DNA from 3 places in the Shewanella sp. SP1S1-7 genome. Region 1 is predicted to be linked to each of the others. Evidence: predicted binding sites of a transcription regulator. Region 1 holds the regulator's gene; each other region holds the start of a gene.
What was found. Region 1 encodes sigma-54, which starts transcription at its own class of promoters, with help from an activator protein. Its sites were predicted from a motif close to GTTGGCACGNNNNTNGNNT; they were not measured.

Region 1 (4,273 bases):
TATCCAGACCAAGGTAAAGCACAATGGCAACTCAGTGCAGATCAGGGCAAGCTAAACAAGGAAACGGGCAAGGTTGTACTAGAAAACAATGTTATTATTGATGCCATTAGCGCAGAAGAACCGATCCAGACCTTGTCCACCAGTTATCTGGAACTCGATCTCAATACTATGATAATGACCTCTGAACGTACCATTTACGTCACAGGGAAAGATTTTAATATTCAAGGCCAAGGCCTTTATGCCGACCTCAACGCGCAAGAAGTGAAATTGACCAGTCAGGTAGTAGGAACATATGAAGCAAAATAACGTATTACTTGCCAGCCTAATGCTAATAATGAGCATGAGCGCCTTTGCTAAAGTCGACGACCTAAAGCAGGAAGTTAAAATCAAAGCAGTGAGCCAAACGGCAGATATCAAGAACAACCAGATCATCTTCTTTGGTCCGGTGGAAGTTACCCAAGGCTCGATAAAAATCCAAGCAAATGAACTGCGTGCATTTTCTGCCGAAGGTGAAAATAGCAAAATTTTAGTGGCCACTGGTAACCCAGCAACTTACAGCCAAGTGTTAGACGATGGCCGTCCAGCCTCGGCGAGCGCGAAAGAAATTCGTTACGATATGGCAAGCCGTACCCTGACACTGAAAGGCCAAGCTTCGTTAGATCAAGCAGGTAGCCAAGTGACGGGTAATGTGATCCGCTATAACATCATCCAGCAAAAATTGATTGCAGAAAGCACTGGTAATGGTGACGATCGCGTGATCACTATTATTCAGCCTGAAAGCTATCAAGATGATGCCAAACCAGACGCGCCAGCGGATAGACCTGTGAAAAAGCAGGACTCTAAATGACCCAAATCACCCTAAGAGCACAAAATCTGGCAAAGAGTTATAAGAGTCGCCAAGTGGTTAAAGACGTCAGTCTGACGGTCAAAACCGGTCAAGTCGTTGGCCTACTCGGCCCGAACGGCGCGGGTAAAACTACCACCTTTTACATGGTCGTCGGTCTGGTTAAAAGCGATAAAGGCCACATCTTTATCGACGATGATGATTTAACCGCAGATCCTATGCACCTGCGCGCCCGCAAAGGCATAGGTTACTTGCCGCAGGAAGCCAGTATCTTCCGTAAGCTGACCGTCCATGACAACATCATGGCCGTACTGCAAACGCGCAAAGAATTGAAGAAAGAGCAAAGGGAAGAACAACTCGAGCATCTGCTCGAAGAATTCCACATCACCCACATCCGTGACAGCCAAGGCATGTCATTGTCGGGGGGCGAACGTCGCCGTGTCGAAATTGCACGGGCGTTAGCAGCAAATCCTAAGTTCATTTTGCTCGATGAACCCTTTGCTGGTGTCGATCCGATTTCGGTTATCGACATTAAAAAGATTATCGAACAGCTCAAAAGTCGTGGCCTTGGCGTGTTGATCACAGACCACAATGTCCGTGAGACATTAGATGTGTGTGAACATGCCTATATCGTGAGTCACGGAAACTTGATTGCCGAAGGAACACCCGCAGAGATCTTAGACAATCAGCAAGTTAGGGCTGTGTACTTAGGTGAACAATTCAGGCTATAGTTAATCAAGCGGAGCCAATGCAGGCAATTTATGCCACCATTGGACTCCACTCAAGATGATAACAAGCGACCTCATCCAACAATAATAACGTAGGGATCAGCGGTAACATGAAAGCGTCACTCCAGCTCAAACTGGGTCAACAGTTAACCATGACGCCACAATTACAACAGGCCATCCGTCTGTTGCAACTGTCGTCATTAGAACTGCAGCAAGAGATCCAGCAAGCCTTAGATTCTAATCCCCTTCTCGAGCTGGAAGAGGATCAATTCGACGCCACTAAAGACCCTGTAAACCAAACGCTATCCGATACGGATTTCAGTGAATCTAGCACCCTACCGCCAGAAAAAGACAGCTCCACCATAGACACGGCAGAGTCCTTAACCAAAGAATCCATGCCCGACGAACTCCCCATGGACACCACCTGGGATGAAGTGTTCACCGCCTCTCCCAATTCTGGCCCCGGCGGCAGTCGTGAAGACGATATGCCCTTCCAAGGTGAGACCAGTGAAGGCTTGTATGAACACTTAGAATGGCAAAAAAACCTCACACCGTTTTCTGAAACCGATTTAGCCATTGCCACCGCCATTATTGATGCCATCGACGATCAAGGCTATCTCACCCAAAGCACTGACGAAATCCTCGAAGCCATGGGCAATTCTGAGGTTGAGCTCGACGAAGTCGAAGCCGTACTAAAGCGCATTCAACATTTTGATCCCATTGGTGTTGCCGCCCGCGATTTAAGCGAGTGCCTGTTGATCCAACTGTCGCATTTCGCCGCTGACACGCCCAACCTAGAAAACGCCCGCATGCTGATCAAAGATCATTTAGATCTGATCGCAGCCCGCGATTTTAGATTGTTGATGCGTAAGACTAAATTAAAAGAGGATGAGTTAAGAGACGGCATAGCGCTTATCCAAACCCTCAATCCTCGCCCAGGTTTATTGATTACGCCCAACGATGACGAATACGTCATCCCAGATGTGTCAGTGTCGAAGAAAAATGGCCGCTGGGTGGTTGAGCTGAATCCTGACTGCATGCCAAAAATCAATGTAAACCAACATTATGCCTCGATGGCGCGCAGCACTAAAAGCCAAGCCGATAGCCAATTTATTCGTGGTCATCTGCAAGAGGCTAAATGGTTTATCAAGAGTTTAGAGAGCCGTAATGATACCCTGTTGAAGGTGGCGAACTGTATCGTCCAATATCAGCAAGGTTTCTTTGAATACGGTGAAGAAGCCATGAAACCTATGGTGCTGAACGATATTGCCGAAGCGGTAGAAATGCATGAGTCGACCATCTCAAGGGTGACGACACAGAAATACATGCATACCCCTAAGGGACTTTTTGAACTAAAATACTTCTTCTCTAGCCACGTCGGAACTGACGATGGTGGGGAGTGCTCATCCACAGCAATCAGAGCCTTCATTAAGAAACTGGTTGCAGCGGAAAACCAGAAAAAACCATTAAGCGACAGTAAGATGGCACAGCTTCTGGCAGAACAAGGGATCAACGTAGCCCGCAGAACCATTGCGAAGTACCGAGAGGCTATGCTCATTCCGCCTTCTAATCAGCGTAAAAGTTTATAACCTACAGTGGATATCGGAGGACGTTTCTATGCAAATAAACCTGAGTGGACACCATGTCGAAATTACCGAATCGTTACGCGCATATGTAGAAGAAAAGTTTTCAAAACTTGAACGCCATTTCGAACAGATCAATAATGTGCACGTTGTGCTCAATGTCGAGAAAATGCAACAGATTGCCGAAGCGAGAATAAATCTTATCGGTGGTGAAGTTTTTGCTACTTCAGAGCATGCTGACATGTATGCCGCTATAGACGCCCTGATTGACAAGCTTGATCGTCAGGTTATTAAACACAAAGAGAAGTTAACAAAACACTAATAATGGAACTTTGTACCATACTGCGGCCGGAGTGCACTACCTGCGCCACTCCGGGCAGCAAGAAAAAGGTACTGGAACTCATCAGCGACTTAGTCGCTGCCCAGTACCCGACCCTCTCATCTCAAGAGATATTCGAAAGCCTAGTGGCGCGCGAAAAGATGGGGAGCACAGGTATAGGTAACGGCATCGCCATTCCACATGGTCGACTAGCCGATATAGATCAGCCCATTGCCATACTCATTAAGTGTGAAGAGCCGATAGCATTCGATGCTATCGATAAGCAACCTGTTGATATTTTATTTGCACTACTGGTGCCTGCAGACCAATGTCAGCAGCACTTAAGTACCTTGTCTTGCATGGCCGAAAAGCTGAGCGACAAGCAAATATTAAAGCAATTACGCAAGACGCATGATGAAACGGAACTCTATCAGGTAATCACTGGATGAAACTGGTCATAGTGTCGGGCCGCTCAGGCTCAGGCAAATCTGTCGCCCTAAGGGTACTCGAAGATCTCGGCTATTATTGTGTCGATAACCTTCCCTTGCCCTTAATCGGCACTTTGCTTGAGCAACTCAAAGGCAGTAACGATCTCGTCGCCATCAGTGTCGACGTGCGTAACATGCCTGAGCAGGACAAGGTCTTAGTGAAGCAACTGGCGAGCCTGCCTCCTGATACTGAGTTAACCAGCTTCTTCCTCAATTCCAGCGATAAAATTCTGCTCAAGCGTTACAGCGAGACCCGCCGTTTGCACCCTTTGTCGAAGAGCCAAGTCTCTTTGCAAGAAGCGATAAAACTG
Region 2 (4,273 bases), on a different contig from region 1:
GCAACCTGAGTTTGTTGCAGCATGATTTCAGAAACCCATACGCTATATGGGGTTTTATCTTGCTGCCAAGGGAGGGTTTTACGACCGTGATTGTCGTACCAAGAGACGATACGTGTGGCGAAGGAGGCTGTAGATTTCATCGGCGCAGTGTAGCGGCAGTTATCTTCTTAGACAAGCTCAAAGACAGGTGGATAAGTGCTAAAAAGCCGAAAATCACTGCTAAATTCGCACTCTCAAATAATCTTGGTATACTTTCGCCCCATTAGTGCTTGCACTGTATGTTGAACTTTGGATAATGCCCTTCTTTTATGATGGTGCTGTCCACTAGACGAGGCAAAAATGAGCGAAGTCACTACCGCTGAATTTAATGAAGAAGGCAAGTATCTGCGTAAGATCAGAAGCTTTGTCTTAAGAGAAGGTCGCTTAACTAAAGGCCAAGCCCAAGCTATTGAAAGCCAGTGGCCAACAATGGGCTTAGATTACAGCCCAACGCCATTGGTTCTGAGTGACGTTTTTGGCCGTGAAGCTGATACTGTGCTGGAAATTGGCTTTGGCATGGGCGCCTCTTTAGTGCAAATGGCTAAAGACGCACCAGAGCAAAATTTTATTGGTATTGAAGTGCATAAACCGGGTGTTGGTTCTTGCTTAAGCGATGCCGCCATTGCAGGTGTGACTAATTTACGTGTGTATCATCATGATGCCATGGAAGTATTAGAACATGCGATTGCCGACGGTTCATTAGCCCGAGTGCAATTGTTTTTTCCCGATCCTTGGCATAAGAAACGTCACCATAAACGTCGTATCGTACAAGCTGAATTTGCTGAACTGATCCGCCGCAAGCTAAAAATTGGCGGCGTGTTCCATATGGCAACCGATTGGGAAGAATACAGCGAGCACATGTTGGAAGTGATGCAAGCGGCTCCTGGTTATCAAAACCAGTCGAGTGACGGCACTGTGGTGCCACGTCCTGATCATCGCCCACTGACAAAGTTTGAAGCCCGCGGCCATAGATTGGGTCACGGTGTATGGGATCTGATGTTTGAGCGTATCGCTTAATCTAGATATTTCAATTGATTAATTAGTTTTTTAACACAACGGGGAAAGTCACTATGGCAACTAATCGTAGCCGTCGTTTACGTAAGAAAATGCGCGTTGATGAATTTCAAGAGTTAGGTTTTGATATGGCTTGGACTTTTGATGCATCAGTATCTGAAGCCGATATCGATGCAACTGTAGATAAATTCATCGATGAAGTGATCGAAACCCGTAAGTTAGGTTTCCATGGCGGCGGTCACATCGAATGGGAAGGCATTATCGCAACCCAAACGATCGGCAAATGTACCGAAGAAGATATTGCTGCAGTTAAGGCATTCTGGGCGAACCAAAAAGTTTCTCAGGTTGAAGTTAGCGAACTGTACGACATTTGGTGGGGTTAATGCCCGAGTTGGCATTACTTGAGGAAGTGGTCGAGAAAGTTCGACCCTTGCTCGGCCAAGGAAAGGTTGCAGATTACATCCCCGCACTGGCCAGCGTTGATGCTGGCAAAATAGGCATTGCCGTTACAACTGTTGATGGTGAAACTTTAGGTGCGGGCGATTACCTTGAGCCGTTTTCGATTCAAAGTATCTCCAAAGTTTTCAGCTTAACCTTAGCGTTAACTTTATATGAAGAAGCCGAAATTTGGAGCCGAGTTGGCAAAGAACCTTCGGGCCATTCATTCAACTCTTTAGTACAAGTCGAGTTAGAACGCGGCAAGCCGCGCAACCCATTTATCAATGCTGGCGCGTTAGTGATTGCTGACTTATTGCAGAGTCGTTTAGGTGCACCTAAACACAGAATGCTCGAGTTAGTCAGGCAACTAAGCCAAAACGATAAAGTGAGTTTCGACAAACAAGTGGCCGACTCAGAATATCAGCACAGTGCGCGCAATGCGGCGATTGCTTATTTGATGAAGTCCTTTGGTAATTTTCAAGGCGATGTCGATACTGTGCTGCGCACGTATTTTCATTATTGCGCTTTAAAGATGAATTGTGCAGACTTGTCTAAGGCCATGTTGTACTTGGCTAATCGCGGCAAAAGCATAACGGGGACTGAGCTTATCTCTCAGGTGCAAACTCGGCAGCTTAATGCCCTGTTGGCGACCTCGGGCCTATACGATGGAGCGGGTGAGTTTGCCTATCGTGTTGGTATGCCAGGTAAAAGTGGCGTCGGTGGTGGCATCATTGCCGTTATTCCCGGGGAACTGTCGATTTGTGTTTGGTCGCCAGAACTCGATGGCAATGGCAATTCACTTGCTGGCACTGCCATGCTTGAGCATTTAAGTCAGCGTCTTGGCCGATCTATTTTCTAGCTTTACCTCTCGTTTTTATTAGCACTATCAGACTAAAAGTTAGCGAATTTCGCTAATGACCTTTTAGTGCTAACTTTCCTAAATTCAACATAATCATATTGTTATAAAGTTGGCACGTCTCCTGCTATAAGCTATTCAGTAGTTAGGTTTATCGAATTATTCAGATTAAAGGACGAACAACATGAAATTAAATAAGCTATTAACTGGATTTGCTTTATCCGGCGTGATTTTAGGGACATCTAGCCTACAGTTGGCGCAAGCGCAAACTGAACCTAAAGTCGATGAGCGCTGTGAAGTCTCTTTAAATTATGACGTTATGGTTGAGCCTAAAAAATTAGTCATGAGCGAGAAGGGCACAGAAAAGTATCGCATCGAAGTCGATAAGTTATTTGTTGAAGGCAAACAAGTAAACTTAACCGATAAGCAAAGAAAGCTAGTGACTCAATACGCCGATGAAGTGTCGACGCAAGTGCCTGAAGTGATTGAAGTTGTGAACGAGGCCGTCGCATTAGCGTCCCAAGCGGTGAGCATGGCGTTAACCCCTTTAATGGGCGATGCGGCCGGTGCTAAATTCGATGAAATGATGGCAGGTGTCCAAAAGCGCGTTGATTCAGTGGCCTACCGTCATGGCGATAGCTTCTATCTCGGTGCAACGGAAGACTCGATGCAGAACACCTTTAATGACGAATTCGAGCAGGAAATGGAGCAAATTGTTCAGAACTCAGTCGGTACTATTATGATGACTATAGGTGGCCAAATCATGTCGGGTGACGGTGATAGTTTTGAAGCCAAGATGGATGCCTTCTCCAAAAAAATGGACAACTTAGGACAAGATATTGAGCAACAAATTGAGAGTCAATCTAAGGGACTGGAAGCTAAAGCTGACCGTTTGTGCGACCGATTTGAAAATCTGTTAGTGCTTGAAAATCAATTACGCCAAGAGGTACCAGAACTCGCGCCTTATGCTTTGACACAAAACTCAACCAAGGAGCTGCGTGAATAGTTCTTATTAATCGTCCTTGCTGATAGTTTTTGTGAATAGCCCTGAGTTTTAACTGCAATAACTTCTATCTCCTTGTGCATGAGTCAAATTTGAATGCTATGCCCCTAGTTAATTTATCGCCTAGGGGCTTTTTTATTGGCTAATTCTTAGTAGCGAAAGCTATAGGGATTAAGTCGATGTGGCGTCTAGGCTTGGCTTGCAGCGATTTAGTTCGGAATGTTACAGTCTAGAGACGAATATTTGGTATACTCTTAAAATATAATTAAAAGCTGGCATATCAGTCAGATATAACACCCTACTTTAGTGGACTTTTTCGGTCTAAATCTCTGCGTTATATCACTTTAATGCGAGATATCAATGCTATGGTTATTTTAAAGCGATGATTACGCTAACCACTGCTACTCACCGAAAGTTAATATCATTGTCGTAAACAGCTTAAGGCGACTTCCATGTTAGAACTGTTAGAACCTATTGCGATTTTTACTCATGTGGCCAGAGCTGGTAGTTTTAGTGCCGCCGCAAGAAGGCTTGGGATCTCTAAGTCTAAGGTCAGTACACAAGTCGCCGATCTTGAACATAGACTTGGTGTTCAATTAATCCAACGTACCACCCGTAGCTTAAGCCTGACTGAAGCAGGGCATTTGCTGTATCTGCAAGGTGAAGAATTGCTGCGTGACGCTGAACAAGCGATAGCCAGCGTGCATAACTTAAATGATGCGACTCGCGGTGTGCTCAAGGTGGGGATTTCCCAGTCCTTTGGGGTGATGCATATCATTCCTGCGCTGCCATCCTTTATGGCAAAACATCCTGAGCTTGAGCTACAAGTGAGCTTACTGGACCATAAAGTAGATGTAGTGAGTGAAGGCTTAGACTTACTGTTAACTATGTCGGAGCAATTACCGCTTGGGATGGTTGCTAGA
Region 3 (4,273 bases), on a different contig from region 1:
TACGACTCCTTAGAAGGGCCACCAGTCGCTCATAAAGAACTGGCTTAACCAACCCACTTTTTGAGCATCTGCGAAAGTACCTGTGCCACTGTATTGAATACGGGCATTGGCCATTCGCGTTGAATCGATAGTGTTATCGGGTTTAATGTCCTGCGAGCGAACCAGACCAGTGACGCGAATAAACTCATCACCATTGTTAATTGAGATCCATTTTTCACCGCGGATCACTAAGCTGCCGTTGTTCAGCACTTGCATCACGTTTGCCGAAATGCTGCCATCTAAACTATTACTCTGATCCGCATCCGATTCACGTTTAGTGTTCATGCTATCTTTATAACGTAAATCAATTGGTACTCCACCAACGGAGATATTACTACCACCGGCGAAGATAGGATCTAAGCTCATATCAGAGCCTTTTTTGATCTGATTGCCTGCACTCTTCTTAGCTTGAGTCGACTCTTTCAAAACGATAGTGATAATGTCGCCAACTTTGTGAGCACGTATATCCGAATACAAGCTAGATGCTTGACTGTCTTGATAAATAGAACCAGTCGCGGCAATTTTTGTCGGCGGTGCCTCTGGGTATACCGGCGCATAAAAGGGATCATCCGCAAGGGGTTTCTTTTGCGTCGAGCTACAAGCTGCAAGCAATAACGCGACGGCCAACACAAGATATCTAGCCATGATGTTTGCCTCTATAAATTCTGAGTCACATAAGACAGCATTTGATCTACCGCTGAAATCACTTTAGAGTTCATCTCGTAAATGCGCTGACTTTCGATAAGGTTCACAAGTTCTTCGGTAACGTTAACGTTAGAGGTTTCTAAGGCGCCTTGGCGAATCGCTCCCATGCCATCTAACGAAGCGGTACCTTGAATTGGCGTGCCACTCGCACCAGTTTCCGTGTATAGGTTTTGTCCCATAGGATCCAGACCCGATGGATTAATAAAATCCGTCATTGTCAACTGACCCACAACTTGGTTATCTGCAGTACCAGGGGTTTTCACTGAAACTTCACCCTCAGCGGAAACGGTAATACTAGTCGCATTGTCAGGAATCGTGATCGCGGGTTGCAGCACGTAGCCAGAACCTGGCGTCACAATCTGGCCCGTATCGTCTAAGGTAAACTGACCATTTCGGGTATAGGCTGCAGTACCATCAGGGAGCTGGATTTCAAAAAAGCCTGGGCCTTCAATCATCAGATCCAATGAGTTATCCGTGGTCAACATGTTGCCTTGGGTAAACATTTTCTGTGTGGCAACGACTTTGGTACCCGCACCTATGTTTAATCCATTAGGCAACTTAGTGTTAGAAGAACTGACACCGCCCGCTTGGTTAACTGTTTGGTAAAGCAAATCTTCAAATACTGCGCGGCTTTTCTTGTAACCCACAGTGCTGGCGTTCGCCACGTTGTTCGAGATCACCGCAATGTCAGTTTGCTGTGCGTCTAAGCCAGTTTTACTAATCCATAACGCCGGATGCATAATCTATCTCCTAACTAATACGCATTAATGAAGATGAAGCGCGATCATTTTCTTCCGCGGTTTTCATCATCTTGACTTGCAATTCAAACTGACGCTGAAGGTCAATCAAAGACACCATTTCATCGACAGGATTTACGTTACTGCCTTCCACTGCGCCACTTTCAACCCCTACGCTAGGATCGGCTGGTGCGATATTGCCCGACACGAGCCGGAACAGTCCGTCCTCACCCCGCATCATCTCGGCATTACCCGGATTAACGAGTTTCAAGCGACCAACCTCTTCCACCACTTCAGCGGTAGCGCCCTGAGGTCGCACAGAAATAATGCCATCCTGAGAAATTGAAACTTTCTCGATAGGAAGCGGTAACACTATGGGGCCCGCATCTCCCATAACAGGATTTCCCCTGTCATTGTGTAATAAACCCGTAGAGTCAAAACTTAAACTGCCAGCGCGGGTATAGGCTTCACTGCCATCTTTTGCCTGCACGGCAAACCAGCCGTCGCCTTTAATGGCAACATCGAGATCTCGTCCGGTCGTTTTTATTGGACCTGAGCGAAAATTTGCTGACGGAGATTCTGTCATCGCAAATACCCTTGTAGGCAATCCTTCACCGAAGGCCTGCATAGAGCGAGCTTGCGCCATATCGGATTTAAAACCGTCGGTATTCGCGTTAGCTAAGTTGTTCGCACGGAGCGCCAGCTCATTCATATTTTGCTTGGCGCCACTCATGGCGACATAAAGGAATTTGTCCACAGACTGCTCCGTCAAATTTTCTACATGACAATAGCAAAGCAAGCATCGTGCCAATAAAGTTGACGTTTAATTTACTGATAGAATTGAAGAATAAGGAAATGAAGTGAATTGATAGCAGGATAAAGGCTAAGTGTTGCCACTGGCGGCAACACTTAGTCAAACAATGTAATGATTAGCGGATTTGTAATACGGTTTGTTGCAGTGTGTTGTTCACTTCAAGGGTACGAGAGTTCGCTTGGAAGTTACGCTGCGCCGAAATCAAATCGACCAGTTCAGTGGTCAAATCGATATTCGATTGCTCTAACGCCGATGAACTTATGCTACCAAAAGTACCACTGTTTGCCTCACCAGCAAGGGCTGGACCAGAATTCAAGCTGGCTTTCCACGACGTATTACCTACTTGTGTTAAACCTTGTTCGTTAGCAAATCGAACCAAGGCAACTCGTGCTAAAGGCACAGTTGAACCGTTCGAGTAACTTGCAGTAATTAAACCATCAGCACCAATTTCAACGTTAGTTAAACGACCAACAGTAGTACCGTCTTGTGTTAACTCTGTTGCCGCAAAAGGAGCAGCATATTGCGTTGGCGCATTAAACTTAATTGTTAAGTCTTGAGTTCCATCCGCTCCAGCACCTAAAACGCCTGCACCACCCACACCTAAAGTCTCAGTCTTAACGACCGCTGGATCACTACCGGTATAGACACCAACAGAATTGAACTTAAGTACAGAGCCCTTCCAACCGCTAGTTGTTTGCGCTGTACCGGTTGAGTCAGGGTTACCATCGCCCGTAGTATCCGTTTGATAAGTACCAGCAGCACCAGCTAGATCGACTTGTTTACCATCAATAGCGTAATAAGCCACCCAATTGCTCTCTCCATTATAAGAGGCATCATTAGGCTTAACAAAATAGGTTGTCATGATATGTGGCTCACCGAGTGAGTCATACATAGTCATTGAGGTAACGTTATTGTATGTCTTAGGGTCTAGAGGATCGAATGCAGCAGGGTCAAGGGTACTTTCCTTAGCATTTAGATTCATTTGTAAACTGACATTTTCAGTTTTTACTGGGCTACCTGCAGTATCAGGGATCTGCACTGGTTTCGCTGTAGTCAAACTTACCGATGTCGAATTACCATCTTTATCCACAGGAAATGTCTGCAAAAAATTACCAGCAGAATCAACCATGTAGTTATTTGAATCGACTTTAAATGCCCCTGCTCGAGTAAATGAATGGTCAAGACTGCCTATTTCAGAAGCAGTGACAAAAAAACCACCACCTTTAATTGCCATATCGAGTGAATTACTTGTCAACTGTAAGCTGCCTTGATGGAATTGCTGGGCGACTTGACTCGTTGCAACACCACCACCGACAGCAGTTTTAGAATTTGAAAAGATAGAATTAGCGTAAACATCCGCAAATTCAGCACGCGACTCTTTAAAGCCAATGGTATTCGCATTCGCAATGTTGTTCGCCGTGGTGTTTAAATCTTTCTGTGCGGCAGAAATGCCACTCAATGCAATGTTAAACGACATAATTCACCTCTACTTTTGACTCTATTCAATTGCGGACAACTAACGCCCAATTCGGATTCTAAAAAATTATCTTGTATAAATTTAAGTTTCAGACACAGCTAACACATCGGTTAACTTGATCCCCATACCGCCTCTCAAGTTGAGAATGGCGCCAGTACTGGCCGTACCAAGAGAGACACTGGTCACATGGGCATAAGTTGAAACAGGCAGTTCTTGGGATTTTCCATCCACTAACCCACTCGCCTTAATCGTATAGTTGCCTGCGGTCACAGGTTTTCCATCTTTATCTAAACCATCCCAGTTCACATCGACGTTACCACCGTCACTGCCATCGACTTTAAAGGTGGTCACAACTTGGCCCTTCTCATCTTCAACACGCACAGTAATCTCTGGAATTTTATTAGGGGTACTGACCACACCTTTCATCGTTGGGCTTTCAGCTGAAATATTGCCAGTATCAGTTGGGATCAACACCTTGCGACCAACGAGTCCCGATGCCTG

Region 2: a site for sigma-54 is predicted at 2,459-2,477, ahead of Q4Q49_RS02115 (YggN family protein). Genes of this name have one in related genera too.
Region 3: a site for sigma-54 is predicted at 2,275-2,293, ahead of flgF (flagellar basal-body rod protein FlgF). Genes of this name have one in related genera too.

Annotation. Positions count from the first base shown of each region.
Region 1 is NZ_JAUOEU010000010.1:125,750-130,022, forward strand. Features, by position in the region: gene lptC (LPS export ABC transporter periplasmic protein LptC) at 1-306, shown strand, start outside; gene lptA (lipopolysaccharide transport periplasmic protein LptA) at 293-847, shown strand; gene lptB (LPS export ABC transporter ATP-binding protein) at 844-1,575, shown strand; gene Q4Q49_RS10515 (RNA polymerase factor sigma-54) at 1,683-3,161, shown strand; gene hpf (ribosome hibernation promoting factor) at 3,190-3,477, shown strand; gene ptsN (PTS IIA-like nitrogen regulatory protein PtsN) at 3,480-3,923, shown strand; gene rapZ (RNase adapter RapZ) at 3,920-4,273, shown strand, end outside.
Region 2 is NZ_JAUOEU010000002.1:80,556-84,828, reverse strand. Features, by position in the region: gene mutY (A/G-specific adenine glycosylase) at 1-140, opposite strand, end outside; gene trmB (tRNA (guanosine(46)-N7)-methyltransferase TrmB) at 340-1,056, shown strand; gene Q4Q49_RS02125 (YggL family protein) at 1,110-1,436, shown strand; gene glsB (glutaminase B) at 1,436-2,350, shown strand; gene Q4Q49_RS02115 (YggN family protein) at 2,532-3,353, shown strand; gene Q4Q49_RS02110 (LysR family transcriptional regulator) at 3,803-4,273, shown strand, end outside.
Region 3 is NZ_JAUOEU010000006.1:43,551-47,823, forward strand. Features, by position in the region: gene flgH (flagellar basal body L-ring protein FlgH) at 10-684, opposite strand; gene flgG (flagellar basal-body rod protein FlgG) at 696-1,484, opposite strand; gene flgF (flagellar basal-body rod protein FlgF) at 1,495-2,238, opposite strand; gene flgE (flagellar hook protein FlgE) at 2,411-3,772, opposite strand; gene flgD (flagellar hook assembly protein FlgD) at 3,854-4,273, opposite strand, start outside.